DNA from 3 places in the Streptomyces sp. NPDC048270 genome. Region 3 is predicted to be linked to each of the others. Evidence: riboswitches for the same ligand, from Rfam matches in the RefSeq annotation. Region 3 holds a riboswitch; each other region holds the start of a gene.

Region 1 (6,053 bases), on a different contig from region 3:
GGACAAGGTCGCCGAATGCGAGAGTGGCGGCGCCTGGAGCGCGAACTTCGGCAGCGGCCAGTACGGCGGCCTGCAGTTCACCCAGGAGCAGTGGAGCAACGCCGGCGGCCTCGACTTCGCCGAGCGGGCCGACCTGGCGAGCCGTTCCCAGCAGATCGCCGTGGCCGAGCGGGTGCTGGCCTCCCAAGGGCCCGAGGCGTGGCCGCTGTGCGCGGCCTCGGCCGGACTGGACGGACAGGGCCCCGCGGCCGAGGTCGACCCCGGTCTGCCCGGCGGTTCGCAGGCCGGCACCGCGCCGTCCCGCCCGGACCACAGCGTCCCCACCACCGGGGCCGGCAAGCCGTCCACGGACTTCGGTGCCCCGACGCAGCCCGCGCCCAGCCCGTCGTTCGCGCTCCCCGAGGGCCCGCTCGCGCCCTCCCTCGGACTGCCCGTCATGCCCTCGCCGGACGACCCGGAGGCGACCCCGGCCCCGGTCGAGCCGACCGAGCCGACGGCCCCCGTGAGCCCGGACGCGCCCACCACGCCGCCCGTCACCCCGCCGACCACCCCGGGCCTGCCCCCGGTCACCCCCGGGGCCCCCGTGACCCCGGCCGACCCGACGGCCCCGGCCGACCCGACGGCCCCCGTGACCCCCGAGGCCCCGGCCGACCCCACCGCACCGCCCGCAACGGCCCCCGAGGGCAGCGGCAAGCACCGCGGCGCTCCGGCCGTCGAGGCTCCGGGCGCGCCTGACGCCCCGTCGGAGCCCACCTACACCGTCCAGGCGGGCGACAGCCTGACGGCCATCGCGAACGCCAAGGGACTCAAGGGCGGCTGGAACGCGCTCTACGAGGCCAACGAGCAGGTCATCGGCGAGAACGCCGATCTGATCAAGCCCGGTCAAAACCTGGATCTAAGCGCCGAATAGGGGCACTTCAGGCGGCCGGAAAGAGTTGATTGTCCGTTTTCTGTAAGTGAGACATGTGTCTCTTCCGGTCAACTGGCGTGTCCCGCCCGGGGGCTTCCGCAAACCCCGCTCCCACCTGCGCAAACACCAGTAAAGGGAGTGCAAGTAGGGGTCGTTTCTCCCCGATGGAGCTCGTTGAACATCGGGGAGGGACCTGTCTACCTTCTGAATCGCTCGCCACCGCGAGCTCCTTCGACCGCATCGCCGAATCCTGCCGGCGGACGGGGGGAACAGTCGTCGCGTCAAGCGCCGAAGGCAGGAGCGGGGGAACCAAGGTAGGCGCCGGGAGCGGCCGTTGAGAGACGGTCACGCCACCGGCTAGGGGTTAAGACGTGCGCTAGGTCGCACGGCCGGGCAACTCACTCGCCCGAACCCGACAGCTCACCTCGTAGGCGTCGGTGAGGAGAAACTCCATGCTGCTTTCCGGCAAGGGCAAGCACCGCCGCGGTTCCAAGGCCGTCCGCATCGTCACGCTCGCCGGTGTCGCCGGTGTGGCCGTCGCCGCGCCCCTGATGGCCGCGGGCACCGCCAGCGCCGCCACCGCGTCCGAGTGGGACAAGGTCGCGCAGTGCGAGTCCGGCGGCAACTGGGCCATCAACACGGGCAACGGCTACTACGGCGGCCTGCAGTTCTCGTCCTCCACCTGGGCCGGCTACGGCGGCAAGGCGTACGCGCCGCAGGCCAACCAGGCCTCGAAGGCCCAGCAGATAGCCGTCGCGGAGAAGGTCCTCAAGGGCCAGGGCAAGGGTGCCTGGCCGCACTGCGGCAAGGGTCTGTCGAACTCCTCCTACACCGGTGGCGGCGCGACCGAGGCCGCCCCCAAGCAGGAGAAGAAGACCGAGCCCAAGAAGACCCAGCCGAAGAAGACCGAGCCGAAGAAGACGGAGCCGAAGCGCGCCGAGGCTCCGACCACCCGTTCCGAGCGCTCCGAGGCCCCGGCCCCGAAGACCGGCAACGGCTCGTACGAGGTCAAGTCCGGTGACACCCTGGGCACCATCGCCGACGCCAACGGCGTGCAGGGCGGCTGGCAGAAGCTGTTCGAGCTGAACAAGGACATCGTCTCGGACGCCGACCTGATCTTCCCGGGTCAGAAGCTGAAGCTCAGCTGAACACCGCGGCAATAGCCGCGGCGTCCCAGAGCAACACGTACTCCCTCCACCGCCCGGCGCGTCTGTCCCTACGCGCCGGGCGGTGGTGTGTGCGCCGGCGGAACCGCCGTGATCAAGAGTCCTATGTCCCGGAAGAGGGGTATTCGGACCCTTTTTCGTCCCAGGACCCGGGCGGTCGGCCGGCCCAGCGCCCGGAGCCGGTTAGGCTCTAGGCGGCAAGGCCATCCCACGGCCTGATGCCACCGCACACCCAGCGTCACATCCCAGAAGGAGATGCTCGTGCCGTCCATCGACGTCGTCGTAGCCCGGGAAATCCTGGACTCCCGAGGCAACCCCACGGTCGAGGTCGAGGTGGGCCTCGACGATGGCAGCACCGGCCGTGCTGCAGTTCCGTCCGGCGCCTCCACCGGTGCCTTCGAGGCCATCGAGCTCCGTGACGGTGACCCCAACCGTTACATGGGCAAGGGTGTCGAGAAGGCCGTCCTCGCCGTCATCGAGCAGATCGGCCCGGAGCTCGTCGGCTACGACGCCACCGAGCAGCGCCTGATCGACCAGGCCATGTTCGACCTGGACGCCACCGACAACAAGGGCTCGCTCGGCGCCAACGCCATCCTCGGCGTCTCCCTCGCCGTCGCGCACGCCGCGTCCGAGGCCTCGGACCTCCCGCTCTTCCGCTACCTCGGCGGCCCGAACGCGCACCTGCTGCCCGTTCCGATGATGAACATCCTCAACGGCGGGTCCCACGCGGACTCCAACGTGGACATCCAGGAGTTCATGATCGCCCCGATCGGCGCGGAGTCCTTCTCCGAGGCGCTGCGCTGGGGTGCCGAGGTCTACCACACCCTCAAGAAGGTGCTCCACACCAAGGGCCTGTCCACCGGCCTCGGTGACGAGGGCGGCTTCGCCCCGAACCTGGAGTCCAACCGCGCCGCGCTCGACCTCATCGTCGAGGCCATCAAGCAGGCCGGCTACGTCCCGGGCAAGGACATCGCGCTCGCGCTCGACGTCGCCGCGTCCGAGTTCTACAAGGACGGCAAGTACGAGTTCGAGGGCCAGTCCCGCTCGGCCGCCGAGATGACCGAGTACTACGAGGAGCTCGTCTCCGCGTACCCGATGGTCTCCATCGAGGACCCGCTGTACGAGGACGACTGGGCCGGCTGGAAGACCCTCACCGACAAGCTGGGCACCAAGGTCCAGATCGTCGGCGACGACCTCTTCGTGACCAACCCGGAGCGCCTGGCCCGCGGTATCGAGGAGGGCTCCGCCAACGCCCTGCTCGTGAAGGTGAACCAGATCGGTTCGCTGACCGAGACCCTCGACGCCGTCGAGATGGCCCAGCGCAACGGCTTCAAGTGCATGATGTCGCACCGCTCCGGTGAGACCGAGGACGTCACCATCGCCGACCTCGCCGTCGCCGTGAACTGCGGTCAGATCAAGACCGGCGCCCCGGCCCGCTCGGACCGCGTCGCCAAGTACAACCAGCTGCTGCGCATCGAGGAGATCCTCGACGACGCCGCGGTGTACGCGGGCCGCAGCGCGTTCCCGCGCTTCAAGGGCTAATCACGCCCTCGCCTCCGTACGTCCCCGCACTCGGTCCCGTACCGTGTGCGGGGACGTAGTGCGTAGTGCGTACACAGGGGAGGCGGACCAATGGCCGGGAACCGGGATCGGTTCTCCACCTTCTCCACCGCGACCAGGCTCAAGCAGCTCGGCGAGCGGACCGCCGCGCATGTCTACCGGTCCCAGTCGCGCCGCCAGGTCCGCCGCAGCCGGCTCACCGGCCGTGCGGCCCTCCTGGTGCTCGTCCTCTGTACCCTGGTCGTCGCCCTCGCGTATCCGATGCGCCAGTACGTCTCCCAGCGCTCGGAGATCGCGGACCAGCAGCGGGCCGCGGCCGCCGCGCGGGAGCGCCTGGAGCGGCTCCGCGACGAGAAGGCCCGCTGGCAGGACGACGCCTACGCGGAGCAGCAGGCGCGCAAGCACCTGCACTTCCTGCGCCCGGGGGAGATCGGCTACATCATGACCGACCCGGGGGCCCAGGCGGCGGCCGAACGGCACCGGACCGGCCAGGCCGGCTCCGACCGTCCGTGGTACTCCAACGTCTGGGACGGCGTGGACAAGGCCGACCGCCCCGGCGACTGAGTCCGTCCGCGTCCGTACCGCTTCCGTCCCCCCGTCCCGTCCCGCACCGCACCGCATCCGTACCGCAGTACCCATCCACGAGAACGAAGAGACTTCCTCCAGGCATGCAGACGCCCCCGCCCCAGACCGACCGGACCGAGCCGACCGACGCGGACATCGAGGCGTTCGAGCAGCAGCTCGGCCGCCCGCCGCGCGGGCTGCGCGCCATCGCCCACCGCTGTCCCTGCGGTCAGCCGGACGTGGTCGAGACCGCGCCGCGGCTTCCCGACGGCACCCCCTTCCCGACGCTGTACTACCTGACGTGTCCGCGCGCGGCCTCCGCGATCGGCACGCTGGAGGCCAACGGCGTGATGAAGGAGATGCAGGCCCGGCTCGCCGAGGACCCCGAACTCGCCGCCGCCTACCAGGCCGCGCACGAGGACTACATCCGCCGCCGCGACGCCATCGAGGTGCTCCAGGGCTTCCCCAGCGCCGGCGGGATGCCGGACCGGGTCAAGTGCCTGCACGTGCTGGTCGGGCACTCGCTGGCCGCGGGGCCGGGCGTGAACCCGTTCGGCGACGAGGCCCTCGCGATGCTTCCGGAGTGGTGGGCCAAGGGCGCCTGCGTCACCCCGTGCGGCGCGAAGGCGGACGACGGGGAGCCGCAGGCGTGACCCGGGTCGCGGCCGTCGACTGCGGCACCAACTCCATCCGCCTCCTGGTCGCCGACTGCGACCCCGCCACCGGCGAGCTGGTCGAACTGGACCGGCGGATGACCGTCGTCCGGCTCGGCCAGGGCGTGGACAAGACCGGCCGACTGGCGCCGGAGGCGCTGGAGCGCACCTTCGCGGCCTGCCGCGCGTACGCGGCGGTCATCAAGGAGCTCGGCGCGGAGAAGATCCGCTTCGTGGCGACCTCGGCCTCCCGGGACGCGGAGAACCGCGCCGACTTCGTCCAGGGGGTCTTCGACATCCTGGGCGTCGAGCCCGAGGTGATCTCCGGGGACCAGGAGGCGGAGTTCTCCTTCACCGGAGCCACCAAGGAGCTCGCCGCCCACGACCTGCCCCGGACTGCGTCCGGGGGGACCCCCATGGAGCGGCCGTTCCTGGTGGTGGACATCGGCGGCGGCTCGACCGAGTTCGTGGTCGGCGAGGAGCACGTGCGGGCGGCCCGCTCCGTGGACGTGGGCTGCGTCCGGATGACCGAGCGCCACCTGATGGTGGACGGGGTCGTCAGCGATCCGCCGAGCGCGGCGCAGGTGGCCGCCGTACGGGCCGACATCGAGGCGGCGCTGGACCTGGTGGAGCAGACGGTTCCGCTGGCGCAGGCCCGCACCCTGGTGGGCCTGGCCGGCTCGGTGACCACGGTCGCCGGGATCGCCCTCGGCCTGCCGGAGTACACCTCCTCGGCGATCCACCACTCCCGGATCGGCTACGAGCAGGTCCGGGAGATCAGCGAGCGCATGCTGACCTCGACCCACGCCGAGCGCGCGGCCATCCCCGTGATGCACCCGGGCCGGGTGGACGTGATCGGCGCCGGCGCGCTGGTCCTCCTGGCGATCATGGAGCGCATCGGCGCCGCGGAGGTCGTCGTCTCGGAGCACGACATCCTCGACGGGATCGCCTGGTCCGCTGCCTGAACGGCGGGCGGGTGAGGGGCTGTAGAGGGCTCGGAAGGGTCCTCCGCAGGGGTCCGCGGGGGGCTTTGGCCCCGTGATCCACATGAACTTCGTGAAGTTCTTCACAAGGAAAAGAGGCCTGAGGGGCCGACGGAGAGGCCTTTCGGGCCCCTCCCGAGGCCCGCAGGCCCTTTTTCGTGGCCGTTCGTGCGATCGGCGGACGCGACGGGTTCCGTGTCGGAGGTATGGACGAAGC
Region 2 (6,053 bases), on a different contig from region 3:
GGCCGGAGGCGGGCCGCCCGTCGGCGCCGATGCGGTCGTAGCGGACGGTGCCGATGAACTCCCCGCCGATGGTCGCCGCGAGGCCGACCCGGTCCACGTAGTCGTGGTGCGTGAACCGGTGCACGTCCCGGTCGGAGAGCCGGGGGTAGGGGGCGAAGAAGCGGTAGTACTTGGACTCGTCGGAGACCTGCTCGTAGAAGCTGACCAGCCGGCCGGCGTCGTCGGGGGTGATCGGCCTGATCCGGGCGGTGCCGCCGTCGCGCAGGACGACGTCCGCCTCCCAGTGGGCCGGGTACGAGGGGTCCGACTCGGTGGTCATGGGCCTACCTTACGGCCGGAAACCGCCTGGCAGCGTGCGCGCGGCGCATCAGGCACACGGGGGCAAAACGGTGCAAGCTGGGGAAGGTCGAACGGCGGAGGATTCGGGCCTAAGGTCGTTCCGAGCATTCCGGGCGTCGTGAGAGACTGGTCTAGACAACCGTAAGAACCTGAAGGGCATCACCATGGCAGAGCGCCGCGTCAACGTCGGCTGGGCCGAGGGCCTGCACGCTCGTCCCGCCTCGATCTTCGTCCGTGCGACGACCGCTTCCGGCGTCCCGGTGACCATCGCCAAGGCCGGCGGCGACCCCGTCAACGCCGCTTCCATGCTGGCGGTCCTGGGCCTCGGCGCCCAGGGCGGCGAGGAGATCGTCCTCGCGTCCGACGCCGACGGCGCCGAGGCGGCACTCGACCGCCTCGCGAAGCTGGTCGCCGAGGGTCTCGAGGAGCTCCCCGAGACCGTCTGACCCTTCGGGTTCGACACCCCGTCGCCCCGCACGACCGGAAACGGCCCACACGGCCCGCCCGGTCCGCACGCGGAAGCCGCGGCCCCGCCATCCGGGGGCCGCGGCTTCCGCGTTCACGCAGGGGAATTCGACGCCGCGCCGCATGAATTCGGCGCACCGAATTCACGCCACCCCGAATTCCGGCAGTGGCGCACGAATACCGCTCCTTTGTATATACGGCCCCTGTTAATGACGGCCGCTCGACATGTTTACGGCAGGTTGCGAACTGCTCACGGCCGCCCGCACCCGCGGCCGGTGCGCGCCCGCCGCCCGGTCGGCGTGGAGGGCCGCCAGCGTCCGCGCCCGCTCCGCGTCCCCGCGCGCCACCGCGTCCACGAGCGCCCCGTGCTCGGCCCAGGACTCCACCGGCCGCACCGGGGCCTCCACCACGTACATCCACGCGAGCTTGTGCCGCATCTGCGTCAGCAGCGCGATCAGGCCCGGGCTCCCGGAGGCCTGCGCGAGGGTCTCGTGGAACCAGCCGCCGAGTGAGCGCAGATCCTCGCCCTGGCCCCGCCTGGCCCGCTCCTGACCCAGCCTGACCAGGCCGCGCAGCACCTTGAGGTGGGCCTCGGTGCGCCGCCGGGCCGCGCGGGCGGCCGCCAGGGGCTCCAGCAGCATTCGCAGCTCGAGGAGGTCGGCCGCCTCCTGCTCGGTCGGCTCGGCCACACAGGCGCCCGCGTGCCGCCGCGTGGTCACGAAGCCCTCCGACTCCAGGGTCCGCAGCGCCTCGCGCACGGGGACCCGCGAGACTCCGTACCGGCGGGCCAGCACTTCCTCGGTCAGCCTGCCGCCCGGCTCGAAGACCCCGGAGACGATGTCGTCGCGGATCGCTGTGCATACCGCGTGCGCGGGAATACGCAAGACCGGACCTCCGCTATTTCCGATTCGACCGCCACCCGGCTGCCACGCCGGCCGCGCCCGCTGCCGCGCATATCCGAGACATGCCGGCGCGTGCTGCGACTCTATTGCAACACACGATGATTTCCGAGAGCGTCCGGAAATGACAATTGCGTATCCGGCGCAGCAGCACGAAGGCCCCGGCTCGGGGAGCCGGGGCCTTCGGTGAAGCGGTGGGGTGCGGGTCAGAGGCTGACGCCGTGCGAGCGCAGGTACGCGATCGGGTCGATGTCCGAACCGTAGTCGGCACCCGTGCGGGCCTCGAAGTGCAGGTGCGGGCCGCTGGAGTTGCCCGTGGAGCCCGAGAGGCCGATCTGCTGGCCGGGGGTGACCTGCTGGCCGACGGAGACGCTCAGCGAGGACATGTGCCCGTACTGGGTGTACGTACCGTCGTTGTGCTTGATCACGACGTTGTTGCCGTACGCGCCGCCCCAGCCGGCCTCGACCACGACACCGACGCCCACCGCGCGGACGGTGCTGCCGGAGGCGGCGTGGAAGTCGATGCCGGTGTGGCTGCCGGAGGACCACATGCCGCCGCCCGCCTTGTACTGCGTGCTGACGTACGAGCCGTCGAGCGGGGAGACGAAGGTGTTGAGGCGCTTGCGCTCCTCCTCGCGGGCGGCGCGCTCGGCGGCCTCGCGCTCGGCCTTCGCCTTGGCCTCGGCGAGGCGCTTGGCCTCGGCGGCCCGCTGCTTGGCGTCGGCCTCGGCCTGCGCCTTGGCGGCGGCGTGCTCGGCGGCACGCTGCTGGGAGGCGGCCTGGTCCTCGATGTCACCCGCGAGGTCCTCGGAGACGACGACCGCGCCGAGCGCGTTGTCCGAGGTGGAGTGGTTGTTGCTGTTGTCCGCGGCGAAGGCCGGAGCGGCGAGGGAGCCGACGACACCAGTGGTGGCGAGGGCGGCTATGCCGGCGTAGCCGGCGGTCTTGCGGCTCAAACGGCTGGAACCACGGTGCTTACCGGCGGCACGACTGCCAAACGCCATGAAGGGGCTGATCCTTTCCTTCCCTCTCGCCTACCGGGTTAGCTGACGGGTTCGGAGCAGGAAGGTCTCCTACGGGCCTCCTCTTGCGAGGCGGTCCGATTCACCCCAGGGACTTATGTGGGTCCCCGGCTCCCCAGGCTCGCGCCTGACGGGGACTCGGCGATCGCTGTCCGGTGCCGCGGGTGCGGCGGGTACAACTGACGGACAGCACAGGTGACGCTAGGCGGATCATCAGTCAATCGCCAAACAGACGCGCCTTTTTGTTGCGTACGCCACACCACATAAAAGCAACCTCGCCACTAAACGGACAAAAGGCCCCCTGGCGGACATGTCCGCCAGGGGGCCTTGTCGTGCCGCCGCCGGGGTCAGTTGGTGACGACGCTCACGGCGCCGATCCCCAAGGCCCGCACCGGCTCCTCGATCTGCGCCGCGTCACCCACCAGCACGGTGACCAGCCGGTCCGCGGGGAAGGCGTTCACGACCGCCGAAGTCGCCTCCACCGTGCCGGTTTCGGCGAGCCGCGCGTACAACTGCGCCTGGTAGTCGTCCGGCAGCTCCTGCTCGACCTGGTCGGCCAGGGTGCCCGCGACCGAGGCGGCCGTCTCGAACTTGAGCGGGGCCACGCCCACCAAGTTCTGCACCGCCACGTCCCGTTCGGTGTCGGTCAGACCGCCCTCGGCGAGGGTGCGCAGCACCTTCCAGAGGTCCTCGAGCGCCGGGGCGGTGTTCGGGGTGTCCACCGAGCCGCTGATGGCGAGCATCGAGGCGCCCCGGCCGTCGGCGGTGGAGCGCAGCACCTGGCCGAAGGCGCGCACGCCGTACGTGTACCCCTTCTCCTCGCGCAGCACCTTGTCCAGGCGGGACGTCAGGGTGCCGCCCAGGCAGTACGTGCCGAGCACCTGCGCCGCCCAGACCCGGTCGTGCCGGTCCGGCCCGATCCGGCCGATGAGCAGCTGCGTCTGGACCGCGCCGGGCCGGTCCACGATGACCACGCGGCCGGTGTCGTCGGCGGTAACCGGCGGCACCGCAAGGGGCTCGGCGGAGTTGCCCGTCCACGCCCCCAGGGTGTCGGCGAGGACCTCGTCCAGGTCGATGCCGGTCAGGTCGCCGACGACCACCGCGGTGGCCGTGGCGGGGCGTACGTGGGCGTCATAGAAGGCGCGTACGGCCGCGGAGTCGATCCGGGCGACCGTCTCCTCGGTGCCCTGGCGCGGGCGGGACATGCGCAGGCCCGCCGGGAAGAGCTCCTTGGAGAGCTGCTTGGCGGCACGGCGCTGCGGGTTGGCCAGCTCGTGCGGGATCTCGTCGAGCCGGTTGCGCACCAGCCGGTCGACCTCGGCGTCGGCGAAGGCCGGCGCGCGCAGGGCCTCGGCGAGCAGGCCGAGCGCCTTGGGCAGCCGGGAGGCCGGGACCTCCAGCGAGACCCGCAGGCCCGGGTGGTCGGCGTGCGCGTCGAGGGTGGCGCCGCAGCGCTCCAGCTCGGCCGCGAACTCCTCGGCGGAGTGCTTGTCGGTGCCCTCGGACAGGGCGCGGGCCATGATGGTCGCCACGCCGTCCAGGCCCTCGGGCTCGGCGTCCAGCGGGGCGGCGAGGTTGACCTCGACCGCGATCACCTGCTGGCCCGGCCGGTGGCAGCGCAGCAGGGTCAGGCCGTTGGACAGCACCGAGCGGTCGGGGGCCGGGAAGGCCCACGGCTGCGGCTCGCCGGCCTGCGGGCGCGGGTGGAAGGTCATCGTGACGGCTGCGGTGTCGCTCACTGCTCCGCCCCCTCGTTCTCGTCGTCGTTCCCGGCGGACCCCTCGGAGCCGGCCAGCGGCTCGTAGACCAGCACCGCGCGGTTGTCCGGGCGCAGCCGCGCCGCGGCCACCGCCTGCACTTCCTCGGCGGTCACGGCCAGGACCCGCTGGACGGCGGTCAGGGCCAGCTGCGGGTCGCCGAAGAGCACCGCGAACCGGCACAGTTCGTCGGCCCGGCCCGCGACCGTGCTCAGCCGGTCCAGCCACTCGCGCTCGAGCTGTGCCTGGGCGCGCTCCATCTCCTCGGCCGTCGGGCCCTCGGCGGCGAACCGCGCGAGCTCCTCGTCCACGGCCGCCTCGATGTCGGGGACCTCGACCCCGCCGGAGGTCTTGACGTCCAGCCAGCCCAGCGAGGGCGCTCCGGCCAGGCGCAGCAGGCCGAAACCGGCGGCGACGGCCGTCTGGTCGCGGCGTACCAGGCGGTTGTGGAGCCGCGAGGACTCGCCGCCGCCGAGGACGGTCAGCGCCACGTCGGCGGCGTCGCACTCGCGGGTGCCGTCGTGCGGGAGCCGGTAGGCGGCCATCAGCGCGCGCGCCGGGACCTCCTCGACGATCTCCTCGCGCAGTTCGCGGCCGATGACCTCGGGCAGCGAACCGTCGCGGGGCGGCTGCTTGCCGTCGTGCGACGGGATGGTGCCGAAGTACTTCTCGACCCACGCGAGGGTGCGCTCGGGGTCGATGTCGCCGACGATCGACAGGACCGCGTTGTTGGGCGCGTAGTACGTGCGGAAGAAGGCGCGCGCGTCCTCGAGGGAGGCGGCGTCCAGATCGGCCATGGAGCCGATCGGGGTGTGGTGGTACGGGTGGCCCTCGGGGTAGGCGAGGGCGGTCAGCCGCTCGAAGGCGGTGCCGTAGGGGACGTTGTCGTACCGCTGGCGGCGCTCGTTCTTGACGACGTCGCGCTGGTTCTCCATGGACTCGTCGTCCAGGGCGGCCAGCAGCGAACCCATCCGGTCCGCCTCCAGCCACAGCGCGAGCTCCAGCTGGTGGGTCGGCATCGTCTCGAAGTAGTTGGTTCGTTCGAAGCTGGTGGTGCCGTTGAGGGATCCTCCAGCGCCCTGGACCAGCTCGAAGTGCCCGTTGCCCGGCACGTTCGCCGAGCCCTGGAACATGAGGTGCTCGAAGAGGTGAGCCAGGCCGGTACGCCCCTTGACTTCGTGACGCGAGCCGACGTCGTACCAGAGGCAGACCGCGGCGACCGGGGTCAGGTGGTCCTCGGACAGCACCACGCGCAGGCCGTTGGCCAGCCGGTGCTCGGTCGCTGTCAGGCCGCCGGAGCCGGCCTGGGCTGTGGCCGTGTGACCCATGGGCATGTGGTCCCTTCGATACGCGATGCAGAGATTTCCGTCAGACCTGCCACTGTATGCAAGCGCGACGGCGACCGGATAAGTTCCCGGGTCACCCCCTGGGGTCGGAGTCCGGGTTGTCGGTGCCTCGGGCCACAATGGTCCGCGTCAGACCCCCAGCACACCCATTCTTGGTTAAGGAGCCGCGCAGCGATGGCCCGCCGCAGCACGAAGACCCCGCCGCCGGAGGATTTCGAGGAGAAG
Region 3 (6,053 bases):
GCGCTGCGCATCGAGCAGGCGGCGCTGCGCAGCGCGGGCCGCGGGGGCCACGCGCTGCTGCGGACCGGCATGGGCCCGCGCGCCGCCGGGCGGTCCGTCGGCCGGGCGCTGGAGCGGCCGGGGATGGAGCGGGCCGCCGTCCTCGCGACCGGGTTCTGCGCCGGGCTGGTCCCCGGCATGCACCCCGGCGACCTGGTCGTCGCGGTGGAGACCCGGGACCCGGAGGGGGTGGTCGCCTGTACCGGGCCCGCCCTGCTCGCCGAGGCACTGGCCCGGGTGGCGCCCGGCCGGACCGTGCACACCGGCGCACTGACCGGATCCGACCACGTCGTCCGCGGCCAGGAGCGTGCGCAGCTGCGCGCCACCGGCGCCATCGCGGTCGACATGGAGTCCGCGGCCACCCTGTGGGCCGCCACCCGGGGCGGCGCCCGCCCGCCGGAGGGAGGACGCCCGGTTGCGGCCGTCCGGGTGATCGTGGACGCTCCGGAGCATGAGCTCGTCCGTATCGGCACGGTCCGCGGTGGAATATCGGCCTTCCGCGTACTGCGTGCCGTACTGCCCGCGTTTTATGACTGGCACCGTTCTTTGCTGCTCCCCAGGAGGTGAGCCAGATGGCCATGCCGCTGCGCCAGACCATCAGGGTCGGGACGTATCTGCTCGAACAGAAGCTCCGCAAGCGTGAGAAGTTCCCGCTGATCGTCGAGCTGGAACCGCTGTACGCCTGCAACCTGGCCTGCGAGGGGTGCGGAAAGATCCAGCACCCGGCCGGGGTGCTCAAGCAGCGCATGCCGGTCGCCCAGGCGGTCGGCGCCGTACTGGAGTCGGGCGCGCCCATGGTGTCCATCGCGGGCGGCGAGCCCTTGATGCACCCGCAGATCCACGAGATCGTCCGCCAGTTGGTCGCCAAGCGGAAGTATGTATTCCTCTGCACCAACGCGATGCTCCTGCGCAAGAAGATCGAGAAGTTCACCCCGTCCCCGTATTTCGCCTTCGCCGTGCACATCGACGGACTGCGCGAACGGCACGACGAGTCGGTGGCCAAGGAGGGCGTCTTCGACGAGGCGGTCGCGGCCATCAAGGAGGCGAAGAGGCGCGGTTTCCGGGTGACCACCAACTCCACCTTCTTCAACACGGACACCCCGCAGACGATCATCGAGGTGCTCAACTACCTCAATGACGACCTCCAGGTCGACGAGATGATGATCTCGCCCGCCTACGCCTACGAGAAGGCCCCTGACCAGGAGCACTTCCTGGGTGTCGAACAGACCCGCGAACTCTTCAGGAAGGCCTTCGCGGGCGGCAACCGCAGGCGCTGGCGGCTCAATCACTCCCCGCTCTTCCTGGACTTCCTGGAAGGAAAGGCCGATTTCCCCTGCACGGCCTGGGCCATTCCGAATTACTCCCTCTTCGGCTGGCAGCGCCCCTGCTACCTGATGAGCGACGGATACGTGCCGACGTACCGGGAGCTGATCAACGACACCGACTGGAGCAAGTACGGCCGCGGCAAGGACCCCCGCTGCGCGAACTGCATGGCGCACTGCGGATACGAGCCCACCGCCGTCCTCGCCACCATGGGCTCCCTCAAGGAGTCCCTGCGCGCGGCCCGGGAGACGATCGGCGGGAACCGGGAACCCTCACGGGGGCCGGCGTGACCGCGGAGCCGCGCGCGGAGGGGGTCCGGGCCGGGGGCTTCGACCTCGGAGCCCTGCTGGCCGAGCGCGGTGGCGAGCGCTACGAGCTGCACGCCCGCCACCTCAACCACCAGCTGCCCCGGATGCTGCACACCATCGGCTTCGACAAGGTCTACGAGCGGGCCGAGGGCGCCCACTTCTGGGACGCCGAGGGCAACGACTACCTCGACATGCTGGCCGGGTTCGGGGTGATGGGCCTGGGCCGGCACCACCCGGTGGTCCGCCGCGCCCTGCACGACGTCCTCGACGCCCAGCTCGCCGACCTCACCCGCTTCGACTGCCAGCCGCTGCCCGGGCTGCTGGCCGAGAAGCTGCTCTCGTACAGCCCGCACCTGGACCGGGTCTTCTTCGGCAACAGCGGCACCGAGGCGGTGGAGACGGCCCTGAAGTTCGCCCGGTACGCCACCGGGCGGCCCAGGGTCCTCTACTGCGACCACGCCTTCCACGGCCTCACCACCGGCTCGCTCTCGGTGAACGGGGAGGGCGGCTTCCGGGACGGCTTCGCGCCGCTGCTGCCCGACACGAAGATCGCTCTGGGAGATCTGGGCGCCCTGGAGCGGGAGCTGCGCAAGGGCGACGTGGCCGCCTTCGTCGTCGAGCCGATCCAGGGCAAGGGGGTCCTCGCCGCTCCGCCCGGTTTCCTGCCCGCCGCGCAGGAACTGCTGCGCCGCCACAAGGCGCTGCTGATCGCGGACGAGGTGCAGACCGGGCTCGGCCGGACCGGCGACTTCTACGCGTACCAGCACGAGCCGGGCGTGGAACCCGATCTGGTGTGCGTGGCCAAGGCGCTCTCGGGCGGCTACGTGCCGGTCGGCGCGACCCTGGGCAAGGACTGGATCTTCCAGAAGGTCTACTCGTCCATGGACCGGGTCCTCGTGCACTCGGCGAGCTTCGGCTCCAACGCCCAGGCGATGGCGGCCGGACTGGCGGTGCTGTCGGTCATGGAGGACGAGGAGGTCGTGGCGGGCGCCCGGGCCATGGGCGATTTGCTGCGCGGGCGGCTCGCGGCCCTGGTGGACGAGTACGAGATGCTGCACGAGGTGCGCGGGCGCGGGCTGATGATCGGCATCGAGTTCGGCCGGCCGTCCTCGCTGGGGCTGCGCAGCCGGTGGGCGATGCTCCAGGCGGCCCGCAAGGGGCTCTTCGCGCAGATGGTCGTGGTGCCGCTGCTGCAGAAGCACCGGATCCTCACCCAGGTGTCCGGGGACCACCTGGAAGTGATCAAGCTGATCCCGCCGCTGATCGTGGACGAGCGGGACGTCGACCGGTTCGTCGGCGCCTTCCGCGAGGTCATGGACGAGGCGCACGGCGGGTCGGGGCTGATGTGGGAGTTCGGCAGGACCCTGGTGAAGCAGGCCGTCGGCAACCGGTGACGGCCTGCTCCGGCAGGGGCGGCGGGGCGGGCGTCAGTCCAGCAGCCGTTCGCGGAGCCGGCCGAGGGTCTCGGGTGTGAGCCCGAGGCCCTCGGAGAGGTAGGCCTCGCGTCCGCCCCACTGCTCGTCGATGGTGTCGAAGGCCGCGGTCAGGTACTCGGCGCGGGCGTCGAAGAGCGGGGCCAGGAGCTCCATCACCTCGGGGGAGCGGGCCTCCTGCGAGCCGCCGCTGCGGCGCACCCGGTAGCGGCGGTGCGGGGCGTTCGACTCCAGGTAGTCCGCGACGATCGCCTCGCGCTCGACGCCGAGCGCGAGCAGGACGACGGCGACCGACAGGCCCGCCCGGTCCTTCCCGGCCGCGCAGTGCAGCAGGGCGGGGACGCTGTCCTCGGCGAGGGCGTGCACCACCCGGCTGTGCTCCGCCGTGCGGTGGCGGATGATCGTGCGGTACGACTGCGCCATCCGGGCCGCGGCCTTGCCCTCGCCCAGGACCGCGCGGAGTTCGTCGAGGGCGCCCTCGCGGACCATCGTCCAGAACTCCCGGCCGTCGGCCGGATCCGAGAGCGGGATGTTGACGTTCCGCACGCCGGGCAGCGCGACGTCGGGCCCCTCCAGGGCGTGGTCGGCGTCGTTGCGGAAGTCGAAGATGGTGTGGAGCCCGAGGGAGGCGAGGAACTCCGCATCGGTATCGGTGGCATGTGCGAGATGTCCGCTTCGGAACAGTCGTCCCGTACCGACCCGTCGGCCGTCAGAAGTCGGCAATCCGCCCACATCGCGGAAATTGCGCACTCCGGACAGCTCCGGCTCCTGTATCTGCTGGGTCAAAGGAACTCCTCCGCTTCGTCGTGGGACATCTTGTCCGTATTGAGCTGGTTGGCTCCAACTTGCCATACCCGGCGGCGAGATCGCGCACGTCCCCGTGAGCCAGATCATACGGTGACCGTGAGTGCCTGATCGCGAAAGCCGAATGGCCCGGCCGGGAGGGTTGTTGACGGTGCGGAATGGACAGAGGGTGACGGTAATTCCGCCGATCCCACACCCCGGTGATTCCTTCGGGGAATTCATGGCTTGTTCCGTGCGGCCGCACTCGATTACCTTCGCGATCGATCCGGGTGGACCGCCTAATCCTGCCGCCTCCCGGAAACCGCACCCGACTATTCACGCGCGCGGCAGGAGCGGGGGAACCAGGTAAGCCGCCGTCCCGGATCTTTCCTCCGGAACGGCTAGGGGTGAAGCCGTACATGCTCCGTTCATGTACGGCCGGACATCTCCAGTCCGAACCCGACAGCTCACCTCGCAGGCGACGGAGAGGAATTCGCCATGCCTGCAAAGGGTAAGCACCGTCGTCCCAAGTCCCGTTCCCTTTCCCGCGGTCTCGCCGTCGCCGGCACCGGTGGCGCGGCCCTCGCGCTGCCCCTGATGGGAGCCGCCGGCGCCACCGCGGCTCCCGCCCCGGCCGCCGCGCCGGCCACGGCCCCCGCCGCCGCCCCGCAGCTCCCGGTCGCGCTCCAGAGCGCACCCGCCGCCGTCGAGGCCGCCCCGACCGTCTACACGGTCGTGCCCGGCGACTACCTCTCCAAGATCGCCGCGGAGCGCCACCTCTCCGGCGGTTGGGAGAAGCTGTACGCCGACAACCGCGAGGCCGTCGGCACCGACCCCTCCCTGATCCACCCGGGCCTGAAGCTGACCCTCGGTGCGAAGGCGGCGGCCCCGGCCGAAGCGGCTCCGGCCCCGGCTCCCGCCGAGCGGTCCTCGACCGGCGCTCCGTCCGCCGGCAAGGGATCCTCCGAGCAGGCCGCCCCCGCGCCGGCCCCGCAGCCGAAGCAGAAGGCGCAGAGCGGCGGCGGTTCCACCGAGGCGAAGGCGCCCAGCGGCGCCGGATTCGTGGCCCCGGTGAGCGGCGGCATCTCCACCCAGTACCGGGCCTCGGGTGCCATGTGGTCCTCGGGCTACCACACCGGCGTCGACTTCATCGCGAGCGCGGGCACCACCGTCAAGGCCGTCGGAGCGGGCACCGTGGTCTCGGCCGGCTGGGCCGGATCGTACGGCAACGAGGTGATCATCAAGCACGCGGACGGCAAGTACTCCCAGTACGGCCACCTCTCCTCGCTGTCCGTCTCGGCGGGCCAGAGCGTCACCGCCGGCCAGCGCATCGGCCTCTCCGGCTCCACCGGCAACTCGACCGGCCCGCACCTCCACTTCGAAATCCGCACGGGCCCGTCCTACGGCTCCGACGTCAGCCCGGTGAGCTACCTCCGCTCGAAGGGCGTCACCCTCTGACGGCAGCCGCCGCCGGAGCGCCCACACACGCCAGGCCGGGGCCCGAGGGGGGTCCCGGCCTGGCGTGTACTTATTCCTTATCCTCCGCGTGGTATAGATCACGGTCCGTCAACCCCTGCTTACGTTGGCGTAGGTCGTGTGCGCGGGTGAAGGATGTCGTTCCGTGGCAGCGACGACGACGACACTCAAGACCATCGGCTCGTACGCGGCGATCGGGGACAGCTTCACCGAGGGCGTGGGGGACCCGGGACCCGGGGGTTCTCATCTCGGCTGGGCGGACCGGCTCGCCGTGCTCCTGGCCGACCGGCGCGACGAGCACGACTTCCGGTACGCGAACCTGGCCGTGCGCGGCCGGCTCCTCGACCAGATCGTGGCCGAGCAGGTGCCGCGGGCCAAGGCCCTGGCGCCCGACCTCGTGACCTTCTGCGCCGGCGGCAACGACATCATCCGGCCCGGCAGCGACCCCGACGACGTGGCGGAGCGGTTCGAGGCCGCCGTCGCCGACCTCACCGGGGCCGTCGGCCTGGTCATGATCACCACCGGCTTCGACACCCGGGGCGTGCCGGTCCTCAGGCACCTGCGGGGCAAGGTGGCGACGTACAGCGCGCACGTGCGCGCCATCGCCGACCGCTACGACTGCCCGGTCCTCGACCTCTGGTCGCTGAAGTCCGTCCAGGACCGGCGCGCCTGGGACACCGACCGGCTGCAC

What was found. A riboswitch is a leader RNA that binds a small molecule or an ion and turns the genes downstream of it on or off. The one in region 3 is predicted to bind cyclic di-AMP.
Region 1: another riboswitch for cyclic di-AMP. It lies ahead of AB0D66_RS11935 (transglycosylase family protein); the one in region 3 lies ahead of AB0D66_RS09730 (LysM peptidoglycan-binding domain-containing M23 family metallopeptidase).
Region 2: another riboswitch for cyclic di-AMP. It lies ahead of AB0D66_RS01065 (M23 family metallopeptidase); the one in region 3 lies ahead of AB0D66_RS09730 (LysM peptidoglycan-binding domain-containing M23 family metallopeptidase).

Annotation. Positions count from the first base shown of each region.
Region 1 is NZ_JBEZLV010000010.1:65,526-71,578, reverse strand. It holds gene AB0D66_RS11940 (transglycosylase family protein) at 1-910, shown strand, start outside; cyclic di-AMP (ydaO/yuaA leader) riboswitch at 1,187-1,359, shown strand; gene AB0D66_RS11935 (transglycosylase family protein) at 1,363-2,058, shown strand; gene eno (phosphopyruvate hydratase) at 2,332-3,618, shown strand; gene AB0D66_RS11925 (septum formation initiator family protein) at 3,709-4,200, shown strand; gene AB0D66_RS11920 (DUF501 domain-containing protein) at 4,305-4,853, shown strand; gene AB0D66_RS11915 (Ppx/GppA phosphatase family protein) at 4,850-5,818, shown strand.
Region 2 is NZ_JBEZLV010000001.1:298,365-304,417, forward strand. It holds gene AB0D66_RS01050 (GNAT family N-acetyltransferase) at 1-319, opposite strand, end outside; gene AB0D66_RS01055 (HPr family phosphocarrier protein) at 504-785, shown strand; gene AB0D66_RS01060 (GntR family transcriptional regulator) at 1,011-1,688, opposite strand; gene AB0D66_RS01065 (M23 family metallopeptidase) at 1,910-2,707, opposite strand; cyclic di-AMP (ydaO/yuaA leader) riboswitch at 2,720-2,879, opposite strand; gene AB0D66_RS01070 (pitrilysin family protein) at 3,073-4,440, opposite strand; gene AB0D66_RS01075 (pitrilysin family protein) at 4,461-5,810, opposite strand; gene AB0D66_RS01080 (DNA topoisomerase IV subunit A) at 6,003-6,053, shown strand, end outside.
Region 3 is NZ_JBEZLV010000007.1:213,085-219,137, reverse strand. It holds gene AB0D66_RS09750 (1-hydroxy-2-methyl-2-butenyl 4-diphosphate reductase) at 1-606, shown strand, start outside; gene hpnH (adenosyl-hopene transferase HpnH) at 612-1,652, shown strand; gene AB0D66_RS09740 (aspartate aminotransferase family protein) at 1,649-3,064, shown strand; gene AB0D66_RS09735 (tyrosine-protein phosphatase) at 3,098-3,889, opposite strand; cyclic di-AMP (ydaO/yuaA leader) riboswitch at 4,183-4,380, shown strand; gene AB0D66_RS09730 (LysM peptidoglycan-binding domain-containing M23 family metallopeptidase) at 4,385-5,344, shown strand; gene AB0D66_RS09725 (SGNH/GDSL hydrolase family protein) at 5,508-6,053, shown strand, end outside.